One region of the Simplicispira sedimenti genome, then DNA from elsewhere that is predicted to be linked to it. Evidence: predicted binding sites of a transcription regulator. Region 1 holds the regulator's gene; each other region holds the start of a gene.

The links. The regulator FNR, encoded in region 1, switches genes on or off when oxygen is low (the NO sensors DNR and NnrR bind a similar motif). The targets are predictions, from matches to a motif close to TTGATNNNNATCAA.
Region 2: MJ602_RS11050 (cbb3-type cytochrome c oxidase subunit I) is a predicted target of FNR. The motif match lies at 2,199-2,212, and genes of this name have one in related genera.
Region 3: cobA (uroporphyrinogen-III C-methyltransferase) is a predicted target of FNR. The motif match lies at 3,147-3,160, and genes of this name have one in related genera.
Region 4: MJ602_RS01280 (COX15/CtaA family protein) is a predicted target of FNR. The motif match lies at 1,582-1,595, and genes of this name have one in related genera.

Annotation. Positions count from the first base shown of each region.
Region 1 is NZ_JAKVIJ010000004.1:37,197-41,945, reverse strand. Features, by position in the region: gene MJ602_RS05770 (TonB-dependent receptor) at 1-1,826, opposite strand, end outside; gene MJ602_RS05765 (SWIB/MDM2 domain-containing protein) at 2,155-2,469, opposite strand; gene fnr (fumarate/nitrate reduction transcriptional regulator Fnr) at 2,702-3,424, opposite strand; gene hemN (oxygen-independent coproporphyrinogen III oxidase) at 3,644-4,749, shown strand, end outside.
Region 2 is NZ_JAKVIJ010000009.1:49,507-54,255, forward strand. Features, by position in the region: gene uvrA (excinuclease ABC subunit UvrA) at 1-1,650, shown strand, start outside; gene MJ602_RS11045 (hypothetical protein) at 1,647-2,006, shown strand; gene MJ602_RS11050 (cbb3-type cytochrome c oxidase subunit I) at 2,264-3,922, shown strand; gene MJ602_RS11055 (cbb3-type cytochrome c oxidase subunit II) at 3,912-4,532, shown strand; gene MJ602_RS11060 (c-type cytochrome) at 4,541-4,749, shown strand, end outside.
Region 3 is NZ_JAKVIJ010000003.1:138,005-142,753, reverse strand. Features, by position in the region: gene MJ602_RS04890 (fumarylacetoacetate hydrolase family protein) at 1-528, opposite strand, end outside; gene MJ602_RS04885 (VOC family protein) at 547-1,089, opposite strand; gene MJ602_RS04880 (LysR family transcriptional regulator) at 1,192-2,106, shown strand; gene cobA (uroporphyrinogen-III C-methyltransferase) at 2,247-3,077, opposite strand; gene MJ602_RS04870 (c-type cytochrome) at 3,270-3,617, shown strand; gene MJ602_RS04865 (cytochrome D1 domain-containing protein) at 3,614-4,749, shown strand, end outside.
Region 4 is NZ_JAKVIJ010000001.1:279,169-283,917, forward strand. Features, by position in the region: gene MJ602_RS01265 (cbb3-type cytochrome c oxidase subunit I) at 1-795, opposite strand, end outside; gene MJ602_RS01270 (cupredoxin domain-containing protein) at 809-1,348, opposite strand; gene MJ602_RS01275 (hypothetical protein) at 1,362-1,517, opposite strand; gene MJ602_RS01280 (COX15/CtaA family protein) at 1,769-2,740, shown strand; gene MJ602_RS01285 (acyl-CoA dehydrogenase family protein) at 2,803-4,104, shown strand; gene MJ602_RS01290 (acyl-CoA thioesterase) at 4,198-4,638, shown strand; gene MJ602_RS01295 (D-serine ammonia-lyase) at 4,720-4,749, shown strand, end outside.

The DNA.
Region 1 (4,749 bases):
TTTGCGTCCGGCATCCACATGTAGGAACCATAGACTTCCCACTTGGGCGTCAGGCGACCGGTAATGTCGATTTCTGCCCCCGCCACATGGCGCTTGCCCGACAGCACGGCGATGTTCAGGTCGGGGTCGGTGTTGCGCTCGTGGAGCTTGGCCGCATGGAACACCGCAAGACGGGTGGTGAAGCGCTTGTCGGCAGAGTCGATTTTTGCGCCGATTTCGATGTTGCGGCTCGACTCAGGCGGCGTGTTGACCGTCGCTGCGCTGTATGAATAGGTGTCCCCTGAAGTGTTGAACGAGGTGCCATAAGAGAAGTGGTACGACTGCAGGGGCGTGGGCTGGTACAGCACGCCAAAGCGTTTGCTCCATTCGGAAATCTTCTGTCGATAAGCGGTGGTGGTGACCGGCCCTGGTGCAGCGTTCGGGATGGCGTACGAGTTGTAGTCGCCGTCCATGCTGTCGTAGCGCAGGCCACCCAGCAGCTTCCAGTGGGGCGCTACCTGCACAAGGTCTTGCGCATAGATGCCCCAGCCCTTGGCCTCAAAGTCGCTGGTGGTGCGCAGCACGCGGCTGCGTTCATCCACCCACGCGCCATCGTTGGGCGTGCCGACCGTCGTGGTGGGCTTGTTGATGGTCACGCCGCCCTGGGCGGCACTGCGAGCGCCATACACTTTCTTTTTTTCATGTGCAAAGTCGAAGCCCGCCAGCAGTTCGTGGCGTACGCCCAGTGCCTGGAACTTGTCACTGAAGTCGCTCTGCAGGTGCACGGTGTCCATGTCCTGGATTTTCAGGTGGTTCCCCCGCGTGAGACGGGTGGCGGGACCGAAGTTCGCCAGGCTTGCGGCCACGCCGCCAGGCTGCTGTGCTGCGGCGGCCAGGCGAATGGCGCCTGCGCGCTGGTCGCGCTCGAACTGGCCTGCACGCACTTGCGTCTTGAGTTCGGCGCTGCCTTCAAACCGGTGCACATGGGACAGGGTCACCATGCTGGCGCTGCCATCGTTGTAGTCGCTCTTCGCGCCGTAGTAGTTGGCAGGATCCAGCGGCAACAGCGTGGTGTCGGCCACGCCAGCGTTGGCTGTGGGCCGAATCCAGGGCATGCCGTAGTTCATGCCGTTGTTGTTGTCCAGGTGGTACAGGCTGACGGCGAACTCGTCGCGCGTGCCGATACCCCAGGCGTAGGTGCCTGCAATGCCGTTCTTGTCCAGGCTGCTGCCCGCGCCGTTGTTGTTGGCCTTGGTGGCCATGGCATTGATGCGCAAAGCGGCGTTTTCGCCGGTGTGCCAGTTGAAGTCGCCAGTGACACGGCGGTACGCGTGGTTGCCCAGCGTCAGGTCCACCTGGTGGGTGTCGATCAGTCGCGGTGCCTTGCTCACCTGGTTGACGGCGCCGCCGGTCGATCCACGCCCAAACAGCATGGAGGCGGAGCCGCGCAGCACTTCCATGCGATCCAGATTGAAGGTATCGCGCTCGTAGAACGCTGGGTCGCGCATGCCGTCGATGAACATGTCGCCCGTGCTTTGCAGGGCAAAGCCGCGCAGGCGAATGTCTTCTTCGCCGCCTTCCGCTGCCAGGAAGGTGATGCCTGCGGTGTTTTTCAGTGCTTCCTTGACGGTGTCGAGGTTGCGATCATCGATCAGGCGTTCGGTCACCACGGTGACCGACTGCGGGATGTCGCGCAACTGCTGCTTGCCCTTGCCGATGGTGGTCTCGGTGGCGCGCACACTGTCTTTGCCTTCGGCGGCCTCGGCGCGTTCACGCACCGTGACCGGGGCCAGGCTGCGGTCTGCGTCGGCGGATTGGGCTTGCACGTCCAGGGACGCCGCCAGCATCAGAATGGCCAGCGGCAGCAATCGCAGTGGCGAGGGGGGTGTGAGAGAAAACTGCTGCGCGCTCGGGTTGCGCTGCACGGGGGGGTATGCCAATCGGGCCTCCATGGGTAAGAGCAATGCACATGGCTGCAGGCGATTGAACGCATGCAGTGAAAGAGGCGAGAGGGCAATGGCTGGCGCGGAGGTTTGGCTATGCAGGAACTCGCAAGAGAATGTTAAGCCAAACGAGATTGGTTAGCATTCAAATTGATGCGGCTCAAGGGGCATATTGTTGCTTGTGGCCAACAAAAAAGCCGACAGAGCCGGCTTCTTCTCGGAGGGGCCGTCCTTACTGGACGTGCTTGCCAATCAGGCCCGCCATTTCAAACATGGACACCTGATCCTTGCCGAAAATGGGCTTGAGCTTGGCGTCGGCGTTGATCATGCGCTTGTTGGCGCTGTCCTGCAGCTTCTGGGCCTTGATGTAAACCCACAGCTTGCTGATGATCTCGGTGCGAGGCAGCGGGCTGGCACCCACCACGGCGGCCAGCGCAGGGCTGGGGGTGAGCGCCTTCATGAATGCTGCGTTGGGGGTGCGCTTCTTGGCGGGAGCAGCGGTCTTGGCTGCGGCGCTCTTGGCCGGGGCTTTCTTAGCAGTTGCCATTTTCGGATTTTCCTTATGGGGATTGGTCAATAGCGCCAGCGAAAACCTGCATGTCCACTGGCAGGTCGATGCTAACGGCAAAAAAACGGCTTTCCAAGCGAGCGGGATGTTTTTTTGCTTCGGCTTGTTGCTGTGGCGCCAAGCTCTGGCGCCAAGGTCTGGCGGCAAAGTCTGCGGTGTGGCGCGTTCGCAGCGGCGTCCTGTGGGGTAAGTCTGCCGCGGCGCAAGGGGTTCAGTGGCAGGCAGCCTGGTTGTTGACGATGCGATGCAGTGCCTCGGGACTCAGTATCCGCACGTGACGCTGCTTCACTTCCACAATGCCGTCGTCCACGAACTTGGAGAAGGTGCGGCTCACCGTCTCCAGCTTGAGGCCGAGATAGCTTCCGATTTCCTCTCGGGTCATGCGCAAAATCAGCTCGGATTGCGAGAATCCGCGTGCATGCAGTCGCTGCACCAAGTTGAGCAAGAAAGCCGCCAACCGTTCCTCTGCCCGCATGCTGCCCAGGAGCAACATCACCCCGTGCTCACGCACAATTTCGCGGCTCATGATTTTGTGCACATGGTGCTGCAGCGCATTCACCTCGCGGGAGAGTTCTTCGATGCGCTCGAAGGGCATGACGCACACTTCGGCATCTTCCAGTGCCACGGCGTCGCAGGTATGGTGGTCGTTGACGATGCCGTCCAGACCAATGATCTCGCCAGCCATCTGGAAGCCGGTGACCTGGTCGCGCCCATCTTCAGTCGCGACACAGGTCTTGAAGAACCCCGTGCGTATGGCAAACAGCGAGGTGAAGGCTTCACCGTTGCGGAACAAGGTGCTGCCGCGCTTGATTTTCCGACGCACGGCCACCACGTCGTCAATACGTCGCAGTTGCTCATCGGAGAGAGCCAGCGGCATGCAAAGCTCACGCAGATTGCAATTGGAGCAGGCAACCTTGATGGTCTGCGGTGTCATATGCAGGGGTGTCTGTGAATCCTCGCATGCCGATCCTTCCGTTTCGGAATCAGGTAACGAACGGACGATGGGTATGCGGGCGGGGTGTGACATAGGTCAAATTATGACCTATCCGCTTGGTGATGATCCAATCCTGCACTCGGATGTCGGATGCTTGACGGGAATCAAGGGTCGCAAGGGCAATCTGGTGCACATTAAGCACGCTAGCCAGGAATAACAATGACAATTGTCACCCCCGAACTGCTGACCCGCTACGACGTTTCCGGTCCGCGCTACACCTCTTACCCCACTGCCGATCGCTTCGTGGATGCGTTTGGAGAGCAGGACTACGTGCTTGCCCTTGGGCAGCGCCGCCAAAGTCCGGTGGGCAAGGCGTTGCCGCTGTCGATCTATGTGCACATTCCGTTCTGTGAATCGCTGTGCTACTACTGTGCTTGCAACAAGATCATCACCAAGCACCACGACCGTGCCGATGTGTACCTGCGCTACCTCCAGCGCGAGATCGATCTCCATACCGCCCATTGCGGTGTGGGCCAGATGGTCAGCCAGATTCATTTTGGCGGAGGGACGCCGACCTTTCTATCCGATGCAGGCCTGCGTGACCTGATGGGGATGCTGCGCAGCAGCTTCACGCTGGTGCCGGGGGGGGAGTACTCGATTGAGGTCGATCCCCGTACCGTGGATGCGGATCGCCTGGCGCTGCTGGCGGAACTCGGATTCAACCGTCTGAGCTTTGGCGTACAGGACTTTGATCCCGAGGTGCAGAAGGCCGTGCACCGCATCCAGCCAGCAGAACAGGTGTTTTCCTTGGTGGAGTCTGCGCGCAGCATCGGCTTCGACTCCGTCAATGTGGATCTGATTTACGGTCTGCCCAAGCAGACGCCGGAGTCCTTTGACCGCACATTGGCCCAGGTGGCCGAATTGCGGCCTGACCGCATCGCCCTCTATGCCTATGCCCACCTGCCCGAGCGCTTCAAGGCGCAGCGGCGCATCGTGTGGGCTGACCTGCCCATGGCGTCGTCCAAGGTGTCCATGCTGGCACGCTCGCTCGAAGCCTTCAGCACCGCGGGCTATGTGTATGTGGGCATGGACCACTTTGCACTGCCCGAGGACGCGCTGGCCGTGGCCAAGCGCCAGGGAAGGCTGCATCGCAACTTCCAGGGTTACAGCACGCAGCCGGACTGCGACCTGATCGGTCTGGGCGTATCCGCCATCGGCCGTGTGGGTGCTACCTACAGTCAGAATGCCAAGACACTGGAAGACTATTACGACCTGCTCAACCAGGGTCGTCTGCCTGTGGTGCGTGGTCTGGCGCTCACGCGCGA
Region 2 (4,749 bases), on a different contig from region 1:
GACATCCGCGCGTGGGTGGACACCGTGGCGCTGCACGGGCGTGAGGCCGAGATCGCGCGCGACCTGATCCCCGAGATCCGCAGCCGGCTCGAATTCCTCGAAGAAGTGGGCCTGGGCTACCTCACGCTCGACCGGGGCGCGCCCACGCTGTCGGGCGGCGAGGCGCAGCGCATCCGCCTGGCGGCGCAGCTCGGCAGCAACCTGCAGGGCGTGTGCTACGTGCTCGACGAGCCCACCATCGGCCTGCACGCGCGCGACAACCAAATTTTGCTGCGCGCGCTGCGCCAGCTCAGCGGCAAGGGCAACACCCTGGTGGTGGTGGAGCACGACGAGGACACCATCCGCGCGGCCGACCACCTCATCGACATCGGCCCCAGCGCGGGCAAGCGCGGCGGGCGCCTGGTGGCGCAGGGCGGCGTGGCCGATCTGACCGGGGCCGAGGATTCGCAGACCGGCCGCTACCTGCTGCACGCCATGCGCCACCCGCTGCAGGCGCGCCGTGCCATGGCGCAGGATGCTATGGAAACGGTAGCTGATGGCGCTGTATCCACGAGCGCTACAGGCCAAAATTCTTCAAAAGATGAACCCCTGCGCTGGCTCACCGTGCACGGCGCGCAGCTGCACAACCTGCAAAACGTCACCGCGCGCGTGCCGCTGCAGCGGCTGGTGGCGGTCACGGGCGTGAGCGGCTCGGGCAAGTCCACGCTGGCGCGCGACGTGCTGCTCACCAACGTGGCCGCCTGGGTGCAGCAGCGCAGTACCAAGGCAGGGCGCGACGCCATGGACGCGGGCAACGCGCCCGCGCTCATCGGCTGCACCGGCCTGCAGGACTTCGAAACCATCGACCGCGTGCTCGAAGTGGACCAGACGCCCATCGGCAAGACGCCGCGCTCTTGCCCGGCCACCTACATCGGCTTCTGGGACACCGTGCGCAAGCTGTTCGCCGAAACGCTGGAGGCCAAGGCGCGCGGCTACGCGGCCGGGCGTTTCAGCTTCAACACCGGCGAGGGCCGCTGCCCCGTGTGCGAAGGGCAGGGCGTGCGCACCATCGGCATGGCCTTCCTGCCCGATGTGAAGGTGCCCTGCGAGGCCTGCCACGGCGCGCGCTTCAACCCCGAGACGCTGGCCGTCACCTGGCGCGGCAAGAGCATTGGCGACGTGCTGCAGATGGAGGTGGACGAGGCCGTTGACTTCTTCGCCAGCATGCCCAGCATCGCCCACCCGCTGCAACTGCTCAAGGACGTGGGCCTGGGCTACCTCACGCTGGGCCAGCCCAGCCCCACGCTGAGCGGCGGCGAGGCGCAGCGCATCAAGCTCGTGACCGAGCTGACCAAGGTGCGCGACGAGGTGGGCCGGCGCGGCCAGAGGGCGCCGCACACGCTCTACGTGCTCGACGAGCCCACCGTGGGCCTGCACATGTCCGACGTGCACAAGCTCATCCGCGTGCTGCACCGCCTGGTGGACGGCGGGCACAGCGTGGTCGTCATCGAGCACGACCTCGACGTCATCGCCGAGGCCGACTGGATCATCGACCTCGGCCCGGAGGGCGGCGCGGGCGGCGGCCGCATCGTCGCCGCCGCCCCGCCCGAGGAGGTGGTGCGCCTGGGCACGCACACCGGGGTGGCGCTGGCGCCGGTGCTGGCGCGATGACAGAGCCCGGCGCGCCGAAGGCACCCCTGCCTCCCGGCTGGCAGGTGGTGCACTGGCACCCGGAGGCCCCGCCCAAGCCCCTTGAGGGCGCGCCCTGCAACGGCTGCGGCTTGTGCTGCCTGGCCGAGCCGTGCCCGCTGGGCATGCTGGTCTCGCGCCGCCGCACGGGCGCCTGCGTGGCGCTGCGCTGGAGCGCGGCGGACGGGCGCTACCTCTGCGGCATGGTGGCCGACCCGGGCGCGGTGACAGGCTGGACGCGGCCCTGGGTCGTGCGCTGGCAGAAGGCGCTGGCGCGGCGCTGGATTGCCGCGGGCGTGGGCTGCGATGCGCGCCTGCAGGCGCTGCCGCCGGCCTGAACCAGTCTTTGTTCGCTATCGAAAATATAGCTGACTGCGCTTTGCGGACGGGCGCCAGAGCCCATTTTGGCTTCAAATACCCTTGGTAACACCACCCCTGGCAGGGGCTTGCGCAGAGAAAAAAAACATACATTTGCGATGAATTTTAGAATCCGCCGCAGCCGTGCTTAGCACGGATCGCTGTGCGGTCATTTGCACTGCATCAAAAAAGATGGCGCGTCTCGCGCGTGCCGGAAAACAAGAAAGGAAACCCACCGATGGACAGTGCCATCCTGAGCCTGCTGGGCGCCTTCCTGCTGTCGATCATGGGGCTGTTTGTCTTCATCTGGTCGATGCGCAAGGGGCTGCTGGTCGAGAACCCCCGGGCGGCGTCGGTCATCTTCGCGCGCGGCGAGATCGGCCAGGCCGACGACCCCGCGCTGCACGAGGCCGGCCGCGCGCACCTGCAGGCGGCGGCCGCCGAGCCGGGCGATGCTGCCCACGCCGCCGACCCGCGCGAGCTGGCGCAGCGCATCGAGGCCGACCGCTCCAGCGCCTTCCCCGTGTTCATGTTCATCGCCTTCGCCATCCTCTGGCTGGTGCTGGGCTCGGTGGCGGGGCTCACGGCCTCGCTCAAGCTGCACATGCCCGACTGGCTGGTGGGCGAGGCTTGGCAGACCTTCGGCCGCGTGCGCACCATGCACCTCACGGCGGTGCTCTACGGCTGGATCACCAACGCCGCGCTGGGTCTCATCGTCTGGCTGCTGCCGCGCCTGCTGCGCACGCGGCTGTTCGGCGCGCCCTGGGTGATGCTGGGCGGCGCGTTCATCAACATCGCCATCGCCAGCGCTATCGGCGCCATCGGCGCGGGCTGGAACGACGGCATGGAGTACCTGGAGATACCGTGGCAGATCGGCCTGTTCATCGTCGTGGGCTTCGTCTGCATCATCGGGCCGGTGCTGTACACGCTGGTCAACCGCCAGGTGGAGTCGTTGTACGTCAGCGTCTGGTACCTCGTGGCGGCGCTCTTGTGGATCACGCTGCTGTTCCTCGTGGCCAAGCTGCCCGGCGTGCACACCGGCGTACAGCAGGCCACCACCAACTGGTGGTACGGCCACAACGTGCTGGGCCTGTGGTTCACGCCCATCAGCGTGGGGGCGATCTACTACTTCCTGCCCAAGATCATCGGCCGGCCGGTGCGCTCGTACAACCTGTCCATCCTGGGCTTCTGGACGCTGGCCTTCTTCTACGGCCAGGTGGGCGGGCACCATCTGATCGGCGGGCCGATTCCGGGCTGGCTGAGCACGCTGTCCATCGTGCAGAGCATGATGATGATCATCCCCGTGGCGGCCTTCACCATCAACATGGCGGGCACCATGCAAGGGCGCATGCACCTGGCGCTGCACTCGCCCACGCTGCGCTTCATGATGTTCGGCGGGCTGATGTACATGCTCTCGTCGGTGCAGGGCTCGCTGGAGGCGCTGCGCAGCGTCAACCAGGTGGCGCACTTCACGCACTTCACGGTGGCACATGCGCACCTGGGGGCCTATGCTTTCGTCACCATGGTGCTGTTCGGCGCCATCTACTTCATGCTGCCGCGCGTGCTGCACTGGGAGTGGCCGTACCCGCGCCTCATCTCGCTGCAGTTCTGGCTCGCGGCCGTCGGCATCCTGATCTATTTCGTGGGCCTCTCCATCGGCGGCTGGCTGCAGGGCCTGGCCATGCTCGATGCCTCGCGGCCCTTCATGGAGTCGGTCACGCTCACCATCCCCTACCTGCAGTGGCGCAGCGTGGGCGGCGCGCTCATGGTGGCCAGCCACCTCGTCTTCGCCGGCCACTTCCTGGCCATGGCGCTGCGCTTTGGCCCGCAGCGCACGGGCGCGGCCCTGTTCGCCCCGGCATCCCCCCAGGCACTGGAGATCGCTCATGGAAAATGAAGTCAAACTGGCCGCAGGCGCCATGGTGTCACTGGCCGTGGCCACGGCCGCGCTGGTGGTGCTGCCCTACATGGAGGTGCGCGACATCGCGCCGCCCGAAGGCCTCAAGCCGTACACCAGCGCGCAACTGCGCGGGCGCGAGGTCTACATCGCCAACGGCTGCGTGTACTGCCACACGCAGCAGCCGCGCGACCGCAACCTCGGCCCCGACCATGAGCGCGGCTGGGGCCGCGCCTCGGTGCCGGGCGACTACGTGTACGACAAGCCGCACCTGCTGGGCAGCATGCGCACCGGGCCCGACCTGTTCAACATCGGCGCGCGCCAGCCCAGCAAGGACTGGCACCTGGGCCACCTGTACCAGCCGCGCGCCTATGTGCCGGGGTCCATCATGCCGGCCTACCCCTACCTGTTCGAGACCAAGACCGCCGCCGAACCGGGCGACGAGGTCGTCAAGCTGCCGCCGGGCCACGGCCCTTCACAGGGCGTGGTGGTGGCGCGGCCCGAGGCGCTGGACCTGGTGAAGTACCTGCAGGGCCTGGACCACACCTACCCCGTGCTGCCGCCCCCGCCGCGCAGCGCCGCCGGCCCGGCCGCCGGTTCTGCTTCCTGAGGACGCCCATGCTCGACCAAGACAATTCGCACCGCGCGCAGGAGCGCGAGAACGCCGACCCCGAGGAACGCATCCGCCCCGTGCCGCTGATGGCTGCCGCCATCACGCTGGCCATGGTGCTGTTCGGCGTGGGCTACATCTTCCTGTCCGATCCGTTCGGAAACTCCAGCCTGGGCGACCGCCGCACCGTGGCCGACCTGTCCGGCCCCGCACCGGC
Region 3 (4,749 bases), on a different contig from region 1:
ATTGCGCAGGCTCACATCGTTCACCAGCATGACGAGGCGGATCGCCTGCGCGCACCGCGCCACGCCCGCGCCCAGCGGCAGGTCGCCCGTGACCACGGCCACCTCGGCCTCGAAGTCGATGCCCCAGTCCTCGGTGAGCGCGTCGATGGGAGCCTGCGGCGGCACGAAGCTGTCCGAGCCGCCCTGGTACATCAGCGGGTCGGTCCAGAACGATGCGGGCATCTCGCTGCCGCGCGCCTTGCGCACCAGTTCCACATGGTTGAGGTAGGCCGAGCCGTCGGCCCACTGGTAGGCGCGCGGCAGCGGCGCATGGCATTGCGCCGGATCGAAAGGCTGGGCGCCGGGCGCCTGGCCCCCATTGAGCGCATCGGACACCTGCTGGAGCTGGGGCGCGCAGCGCTCCCAGTCGTCCAGCGCGGCCTGCAGCGTGCGCGCTATGGCGGGGACGGGCTGGCAGCGGGTGAGGTCGCGGCTGACGACGACGAGCGTGCCGTCGCGGCCGCCTTGCTGGAGGGTGGCGAGTTTCATGGTGGCGGTTCCGATCGGTCAGGCGTTGGCGCGGTGGCTGCCGTCGTGCATCCACGCAGCGTGTTTGGGGGCTTTCTTGGTGCGCGCCCATTCGTTGAGCATGTCCCACTTCACCTCGTCGAGCTTTTGCAGCATCTCGGGCGTGCCGGTGTTCACGGCCAGCTCCAGGCGGTGGCCGCTGGGGTCGAAGAAGTAGATGGACTGGAACAGCGTGTGGTCGGTCGGGCCGATGACCTCGATGCCGTCGGCCTGCAGGCGCGCCTTGGCGGCGAGCAGTTCCTCCATGGTGTCCACCTGCAACGCCAGGTGCTGCGTCCAGACGGGGGTGTTGCGGTCGCGGTCCATGGGCGGCTGGCCCGGCAGCTCGAAGAAGGCCAGGATGTTGCCGTGGCCCGCGTCCAGGAAGATGTGCATGTACGGGTCGGGCTCGCCGGTGGAGGGCACGCTGTCCTCGGCGATGGCGAGCACGAAGCCCATGTTCAGGTACTTGCCGTACCACTCCACCGTCTGCTTGGCGTCCTTGCAGCGGTAGGCCACGTGGTGAATATTCTGGATCTGCATGGCGGTGTCTCCTGTGCCGTTCATGGCACCTTGGACGCCATTACACGGCCTTTCGATCTATCATTCAAACGGTATTTATTAATTCATTTATCAGTTTTTCATATGAATGTGACCCTGCGGCAGTTGCGCGCCCTGGTGGCGCTGGTGCGCACCGGCAGCTTCACCCAGGCCGCCGCCTCGCTGCATGTGACGCAATCGGCGCTGAGCGGGCAGATCAAGGAACTGGAGCAGGCGCTGGGCGTGCGCCTGGTCGAGCGCAGCACGCGGCGCATCGGGCTGACGGAAGCGGGGCGCGGCTTCTATCCGCTGGTGGACAAGATCCTGCAGGACCTCGAAGGCGTGCTGCACGGCATCGACGACCTCAAGGCGCTGAAGAAGGGCGTGGTGCGCATCGCCGCGCCGCAGCTGATGGCCTGCACGTTGCTGCCCGACGTGATCGCCGCGTTCAACCAGGCCCATCCAGACGTGCAGGTGCGGCTGGCCGACTGCGAGGTGGACAGCGTGCTGGCGCGCGTGGCCAGCGGCGAGGTGGATTATGGCGTGGGGCCCGAGCGCCCGACGGGCGCGGACATCGCCGCACAAGCGCTGTTCGAGCTGCCCTTCATGGTGGTCTTCCCGCCGGGCCATGCACTGGAACCGTTGCCGCGCATTGGCTGGAACGATGTGGTGCAGCACCCCTTCATTGCCCTGCAGGGGCAATTCACCGAGCTGCTCACGCACGACCTGCACGGTGCGCTGCGCGACCTGACACTGCGCCCCAGCCACGAGGTGGCCTTCATGTCCACGGCGCTGAGCCTGGTGCACGCCGGCCAGGGCATCACGACCTGCCTGCCCTACGCGGACTCGCTGGTGAAGCTCTACCAGTTACGGATGCGCCCGCTGCTGGGCCCCGAGCTGCGGCGCAAGTTCCAGGTCTACCAGCGCGCCAGCGCCTCGCTGGCACCCGCAGCGGCGGAGTTCGCTCGGTTCCTCCATGCGCAGGTGGCGTCCCGAGGCTGGAGCGCTTCTGGTGAATGATTCCTGCCGCTCTGCATTCCGTCAGGGCGCATGAACGGGCACGGCCCAGGCCAGCGACCACCGCGCAAGGGCCGCCCCGCTGCGCTGGCGGCGCCCCCTCCCGCAGGCGAGGGGGAAGGCGCGTAGCGACACAGGGGGAGTTATCTCAGCGCCGGCCCGCCGATGCGCTCCTGCAGCGACACGGTGTCGCCGATCATGATGAGCGCCGGGGGGTGCACGCCATGCTTCACGCTGAGCGCGGGCAGGGTTTCGAGCGTGCCGACGATGGTGCGCTGGTCGGGCCGGGTGGCGCGCTCGACCAAGGCAGCCGGGGTGTGACCCGGCAGGCCGTGCTCGACGAGCTTGGTGCAGATCACCGGCAGGGTGCCTACACCCATGTAGATCACCACCGTCTGGCGCGGCCGGGCCAGCGCGGCCCAGTCGAGCGCGACGCTGCGCTCCTCGCCCTCGCCCTGCAGGTGGCCGGTGGCGAACACCAGCATGCCGGTGTGGTCGCGGTGCGTGAGCGGGATGCCGGTGCTGGCCGAGGCGCCTTGCGCGGCGCTGATGCCGGGCACGGTCTCGCAGGCAATGCCTTCGGCCACCAGGGCCTCGGCCTCCTCGCCGCCACGGCCAAAGATGTAGGGATCGCCACCCTTGAGGCGCACGATCGACTTACCGGCCTTGGCCAGGCGCACCATGAGTTCGATGATGCCTTCCTGGGGCAAGGTGTGGTTGCTGCTCTGTTTGCCGACGTAGATGCGCTCGGCATCCTGGGGAATCTGGCGCAGCACATCCTCCGACACCAGATTGTCGTAGAGCACCACGCGCGCGCTGGCCAGCACGCGGGCGGCCTTGAGGGTCAGCAGTTCGGCGTCACCGGGGCCAGCGCCCACCAGCGTCACCCGCCCCCATTCGGAAGGCGAAAGGGCGGGGGTCGCAGGGGCGTCTGGCTGAACGGCGGCGTGCGCGGGAGGGCGGGCGGTATCCATCAATGCTCCGGAAATAACGGGATGCGGTGTCGAGTGCTCCCATTGTCAAAAGCCCTCGCCATAACGCCCTTGACTAACATCAAGGACATGCGGGGCCATTGCGGTGAACATCGGCACATGTCGGCGGCCTTCTGCTGCCGACAGATCCCCACCATGGTAAACCTCCCGATCTCTACTCGGCGCCCCCGATCCTTGGCTCGCACCCTGCAGTCCTGCGGCGTGTCGCTGCTTCTGTGCCTTGTCGCCCATCAAGTCCATGCGCAGGCCCCGGACGCTGCGCGCCAGCGCGAGCTGATCCGCATGGTGCGCCAGGACTGCGGCTCCTGCCACGGTCTGTACCTGACGGGCGGCCTGGGCCCCGCGCTCACCCGCGAGGCACTGGCCGACAAACCCCTGGATTCCATGGCCTCCACCATCTACGGCGGCCGCCCCGGCACCCCTATGGCCCCCTGGAAGGCCATGCTCAGCGAGGCCGAGGCCTTGTGGATTGCCCAACAACTGATGGCTGGTTTTCCCGAGCCAGAGAAGGATTCCCGATGAAACGCCGTGACTGCCTCGCCCTGCTGGGCGCCTCCTCCCTGCTGCTCGGGGGCTGTGCCAGCTCCGGCCCGGCGCCCTCCCTGGTCGGCACGGGCGACCTGGGCGTCGTCGTGGCGCGCTCCACGGGCACGCTGGCCATCGTCAACACCAGCCAGCGCAAGCTGCTGGCCGAGGTCAAGGGCCTGGGCGACCTCTCGCATGCCTCGGTGGTGTTCTCGCGCGATGCGCGCCATGCCTTTGTCTTCGGGCGCGATGGTGCGCTGACCAAGGTGGACCTGCTGACCCAGCGCATCGTCGGCCGCGTGATGCAGGCGGGCAATTCCATCGGCGGCGCCATCAGCGCCGACGGCAGCCTGGTGGTGGCGCAGAACTACACGCCCGGCGGCATCAAGGCCTTCGACACTGCCACGCTGGAACTGGTGGCCGACGTGCCCGCCGAGTTCGAACCCGGCCGCCTCTCACGCGTGGTGGGCTTGGTGGATCTGCCGGGCCGCCGCTTCGCCTACAGCCTGTTTGACGCCGACGCCATCTGGATCACCGACCTGTCCAACCCCGCGCGGCCCGTCACCACCAAGCTGCCGAACATCGGTCGCCAGCCCTACGACGCGCTGGTCACGCCCAACGGCCGCCACTACATCGCCGGCCTGTTTGGCGAGGACGGCCTGGCCATGGTGGACCTGTGGGAGGAAAAGCCCCAGGTACGCCGCATCCTCGCGGGCTACGGCCGGGGACAGGAGCCGCTGCCGGTCTACAAGATGCCGCACCTGCGCGGCTGGGCCGTCGCCGGGCGCCGCGCCTACCTGCCCGCCATCGGCCGCCACGAGGTGCTGGTGGTGGACACCGACACCTGGCAGGAGGTCGGCCGCATCCCGGTGGCGGGCCAGCCCGTGTTCGTGATGGCCCGGCCCGACGGTCGCCAGGTGTGGGTCAACTTCTCGGTGCCCGACTACCACCGCGTGCAGGTCATCGACACCACCACGCAGAAGATCGTGCGCACGCTGGAGCCCGGCAAGGCCGTGCTGCACATGGAGTTCACGCCGCGCGGCGAATCGGTCTGGATCAGCTCGCGCGACGACCACCGCGTCAGCGTGATCGACACCCAGAGCTTTGCCACACAGGCCACCATGACGGT
Region 4 (4,749 bases), on a different contig from region 1:
GCCACGGCTGACGCGCTCGGACATGGGCTTGGCGCCAAAGGCGATGGCGGCCACGGCGTACCAGATCGAGATGTGGGCGGCCACGTTGATCTGCTGCGACGAGTGACCGAAGGCCCACCAGATGGTGCGGTAGATCAGGGGATCGACTTCATTGATCAGGCCGATGGACATCAGGAAGGTCGGGATCAGGATGATCGCGCCCGAGCTGATGGTGAACACGGCGATGATGGCTGCCGTGATGGCGCCAAAGGTCACCAGCGGCACCGAGCCTTGGTAGGTCTTTTCGCGCTTTGCGACGACCAGCGTGCCGAAGAACACGAAGCAGGCGATCAGCGCACCCACGGCGAACAGGATCAGGCCGAGATAGAACGACCAGTGCGCCATCATGGGCACATAGGAGGTCATCATCACGCTGGAACTGCCCTGGAACACCGACACGTTGTTCACGATGGCACCAATCAGCATGAGCGCGTAGGCGGCCCATGCAATCTTGGGTGTCGCCAATCGGCATCGCAAGAGGGTGGATGAGGCAAAGTACAGAACGGCGACTTCGAAGAAGATGATCCAGAAGATCAGCATGTCGATGCCGTGGGCCGTGAGCACCATGTAGAAGGTGTCGGCTGCCAGCCAGTGCACCGCGGGCCAGCGGGTCAGCACCACGCCGATGGCCAGCAGGCCCCCGACGAGCAGTGCCACCACGGCGGTGACGGCGTTGATTTTCATGAGCGCCTCGGCCTGCTTTTCAAACTGCAGGCCCGAGCGCGGGCAGGTACGGTAAGTGGTTTGTACGGTCATGGCTGTCCTCGCATTACTTCACGTACATACGACCCACCATCTCGTGGTGGCCAATGCCGCAATACTCGTTGCACACGATGGCGAAGGTGCCCGACTCGTTCGGCGTGACCTTGATCACGTGCTCGTAACCCGGCACCACTTGGATGTTGATGTTGGTCGGCTGCAGAGAGAAGCCATGGTTGTAGTCCATGGAGGTCAGGTGCAGCTTGTAGGTCTTGCCCTTTTCCAGTTCCAGGATGGGCCAGAAGTTCCACAGGCGCGCGATCATGTACACGTCGGTGCCTTCGGGCGGGGCCACCACGGGAATGTTCTGTTCGGTTTCCGTGCGAACGGTGTACTTGTCCACCATGGCCTGGGTGGCCGCGGAGAACTTGTCGGGCGTGGTCTTGTAGGTCTCGGTAGAGAGGTTTTGCTTACCGTAGATGTGCCAGAACACCATCATGAAGAACATGACCATGCACCAGACGAATGCGATGCCGATCCATACGGCTTCGAGGCGATCCAGGGGGTGTTTCCACCACAACCGCTCTGAGGGGGGAAGAATTGCGCTCATGGCTGCGTTCCTTTTACTTAGCGGCTGGGATGGTCAGGATGTCTATGACACCCCAAAGGTTGTAGACAATCATTGGAATCATCACGCCCAGGAACAGAAGCAGGAATGGGTTGTCCAGCAACTGTTGCATGAACGGAACTTTTTCGTTCTCATCGTCATGGTGGTTCATGGTCACTTCTCCTTGGTAAGCTTTTCAGCGGCTTACATTCTTGACCTTAACTGTCGGTCTAAACATGATCTGAATCAATACTTGGGGCATGGTAAACCGTAGGCGCGTCTGTAACAAGACGAAAAATCTGACCGCAAGTGTGTTTCATACACTTGAAATGTACATTTACGCTGGCTTTCGGTGTCCTGACGGTTTTCGATCGGCAAAGCGCATCACGCGTGACTTTTTCACCACATATCCCCAATAACCCTATGAGCACCATTGATATGAGCCTACCCCCTCCACCGCTTGCACGCCGTCGCCTGCTGTTGCAGCGCATGGCCTGGGTGTGCGCGGTCATGGTGCTGGCCATCACCAGCCTCAGCGCCTTTTTGCGTCTGAGCAAGTACGGTCTGGACTGCGATCCCTGGCCGCAGTGCTATGCCCAGGCACAGCAGGACTCCGCAGCAGGCCCTGCTGTCAATCAGCCATCGGGGGCCGAGGCCGCAGCGCGGCTGGCCCACCGGGTGATTGCATCGGCCGCCCTGCTGCTTGTTCTGGTGATGCTGATGACGGCACTGGCCTCACGGCCGGTCCTGTGGCCCGAAGGGCGTCTTACCCTCGGGCTGCTGGCGCTGGCGCTGTTTTTGGCCGTGCTGGGGCGCTGGACCGCCCAATCACAACTGCCTGCCGTGACGCTGGGCAACCTGTTGGGCGGCTTTGCCATGTTTGCCCTGAGCGTGCGCCTCGCGGGCGTCGCGGCAGCACCGATGGACCACGGCGTAGAGCGTGCGCCACTGGCGCGCTGGGCCTGGGCGGCGGGGCTGCTGCTGCTGGTGCAGGTCGCCTTGGGCGGCCAGGTGAGTGCCGCCCATGCGGGCTTGAGCTGCCCTGCGTGGGGCAGTTGCGATCTGAGCGCTGCCTCCTGGGAGGCCCTGAACCCTTGGGCGCTCCCGCCGGCCATGGCGCTGCCCACCCGCCCCGAAGGCGCCTGGGTGCACCTGCTGCACAGCGCTGGCGCCGTGCTGCTGACGGTCGTGCTGTGGCTGACGGCCTGGCGAGCCTGGCGGCTGGGACAGCGCGGTACCGCCGCTTGGCTGATCGGTCTGCCTGCTGCCCTGGGCTTCCTGGGCCTGGCTCTGGTCGCCTGGGAGCTGCCGCTGGCCCTGGTGCTGACGCACAACACCGGCTCGGCCCTGCTGCTGGCCCTGCTGTGGGGACTGACCGTGCCACGCAAGGCGTGACAGGGAGACGATCCCTGTCACCTGCGTTGTGACAGTGCGGGCGCCTTCTTTCAGAATGCGCCATGGACTTTGCCCCTTCTGCCCGGGCCCAGGCGCTGCGCGAGCGCATGGATGCCTTTGTCGAGCGCTACCTGCTGCCCCACAACCCGGCCTGGCACCGCGCGGTGCAGGAGGGTGCGTATCCGCCGCCCTTCATGGAAGACCTCAAGGCCCTGGCGCGCGAGGAGGGCCTGTGGAACCTGTTCCTGCCCGGCCTGCGCGATGACGAACCAGGCACGCGCCTGTCGCACCTGGAATATGCACCGCTGGCCGAATCCATGGGCCGCCTGCCCTGGGCGGCCGAGGTGTTCAACTGCAGCGCGCCCGACACCGGCAACATGGAGCTGCTGCACCGTTTTGCCAGCCCGGCACAGCGCCAGCAATGGCTGGAGCCGCTGCTGCAGGGCCACACCCGCTCGGCCTTTGCGATGTCAGAGCCCGACGTGGCCTCGTCCGACCCCACCAACCTGCAGACCACCGTGCGGCGCGAGGGCGACACGCTGGTGGTGCAGGGGCGCAAATGGTTCATCACAGGCGCGGCGCACCCGCATTGTCGGCTGCTGATCGTGCTGTGCCGCAATGCCGATGACGAGGGCAGCGGCGAGCCCATGCCGGACTCTCACCACCAGCACAGCATGGTTCTGGTGCCGCTGGATGCCCCCGGCGTGCAGGTGCTGCGCAACATCAGCGTACTGCACCAGCACACGCCCGAAGGGCACTGCGAGATCCTGCTGCACCAGGTGCGTGTGCCCGCCAGCCACCTGCTGGGCGACTGGGGCGCAGGCTTTGCCATGGCCCAGGCCCGGCTGGGACCGGGGCGCGTGCACCACTGCATGCGCAGCATTGGCCAGTGTGAACTGGCCCTGCAACTGGCGGCTGAGCGCACCTTGGAGCGGCGCACCTTTGGCAAATACCTGAGCGAGCAGTCCAACGTGCAGGACTGGCTGGCGCAAGCGCGCATCGCCATCGACCAGGCCCGCCTGCTGGTGCTGCAAACTGCCTGGATGCTGGACCAGGGCGATGCCCTGCCTGCGGCGCAGGTACGTGCCCAGGTGGCGGCCATCAAGGTGGTGGCTGCGCAGCTCCAAAGCAACGTGCTGGACCGCGCCATCCAGGTGTTTGGTGCCATGGGCCTGTCGCCCGACACCCCGCTGGCCCAGTTCTGGACCTGGGGCCGGGCGCTGCATTTCATGGACGGCCCCGATGAAGTCCACCTGCGCAGTGTGGCGCGCCACGAGCTGGCCCAGGCCCGCAGCCGCATGGGCGCCAGCAGCGCATGGTTCACCACCCCGGAGCAACTTCTGGCACCACCACGCATCCGCTAAGAGCCTGTTGACGATCTTTGCAGGGGGTACGCAAGGCTTGCGGAATAATGATCCGCAGCAGCAACTCTGGGGCCAAGGGCGCCTCCCTTCACCATGCATTCACTGACCTTGCGTTTTCTGGCATCCCACAGCGCGGGCCTGCACGTGGGCACACGCATCAACGGCGGCAGCGTGCTGCACTGGGTGGACGAAGCGGGCCTGGCCTGCGCCACCGGCTGGGCCAAGGGGCATTGCGTGACGGCACTGATCAGCGGGGCACGCTTTGAACGCCCGGTGTTCGCAGGCGACCTCATCGAAGTGCAGGCCCGCCTGGCCTACACCGGCAAGACCAGCATGGGCATCGCCGTGGAGGTGTACCGCACCCGCCTGCCCGGCGACACGCTGGAACAGGTGCTGCAGTGCGCCTGTGTGTACGTGGCGGTCGATGACGCCAACCGCCCGCGCAACGTGGACACCTGGAACCCCGAGACCCCGGGCGACATGGCCCTGGCAGAGCAGGTACGCATCCACGTACAGAACGCGCGCGCAGCGTAGTTCAAGGTCAAAACAGCCCCTGGCGCCCTTTTGATAAGCGCCAGTAGCTATTATTTTTATAGCAATCAACATCTCTCTGGCATGCAACCCGCCGACCCCACCCTGCTCCAA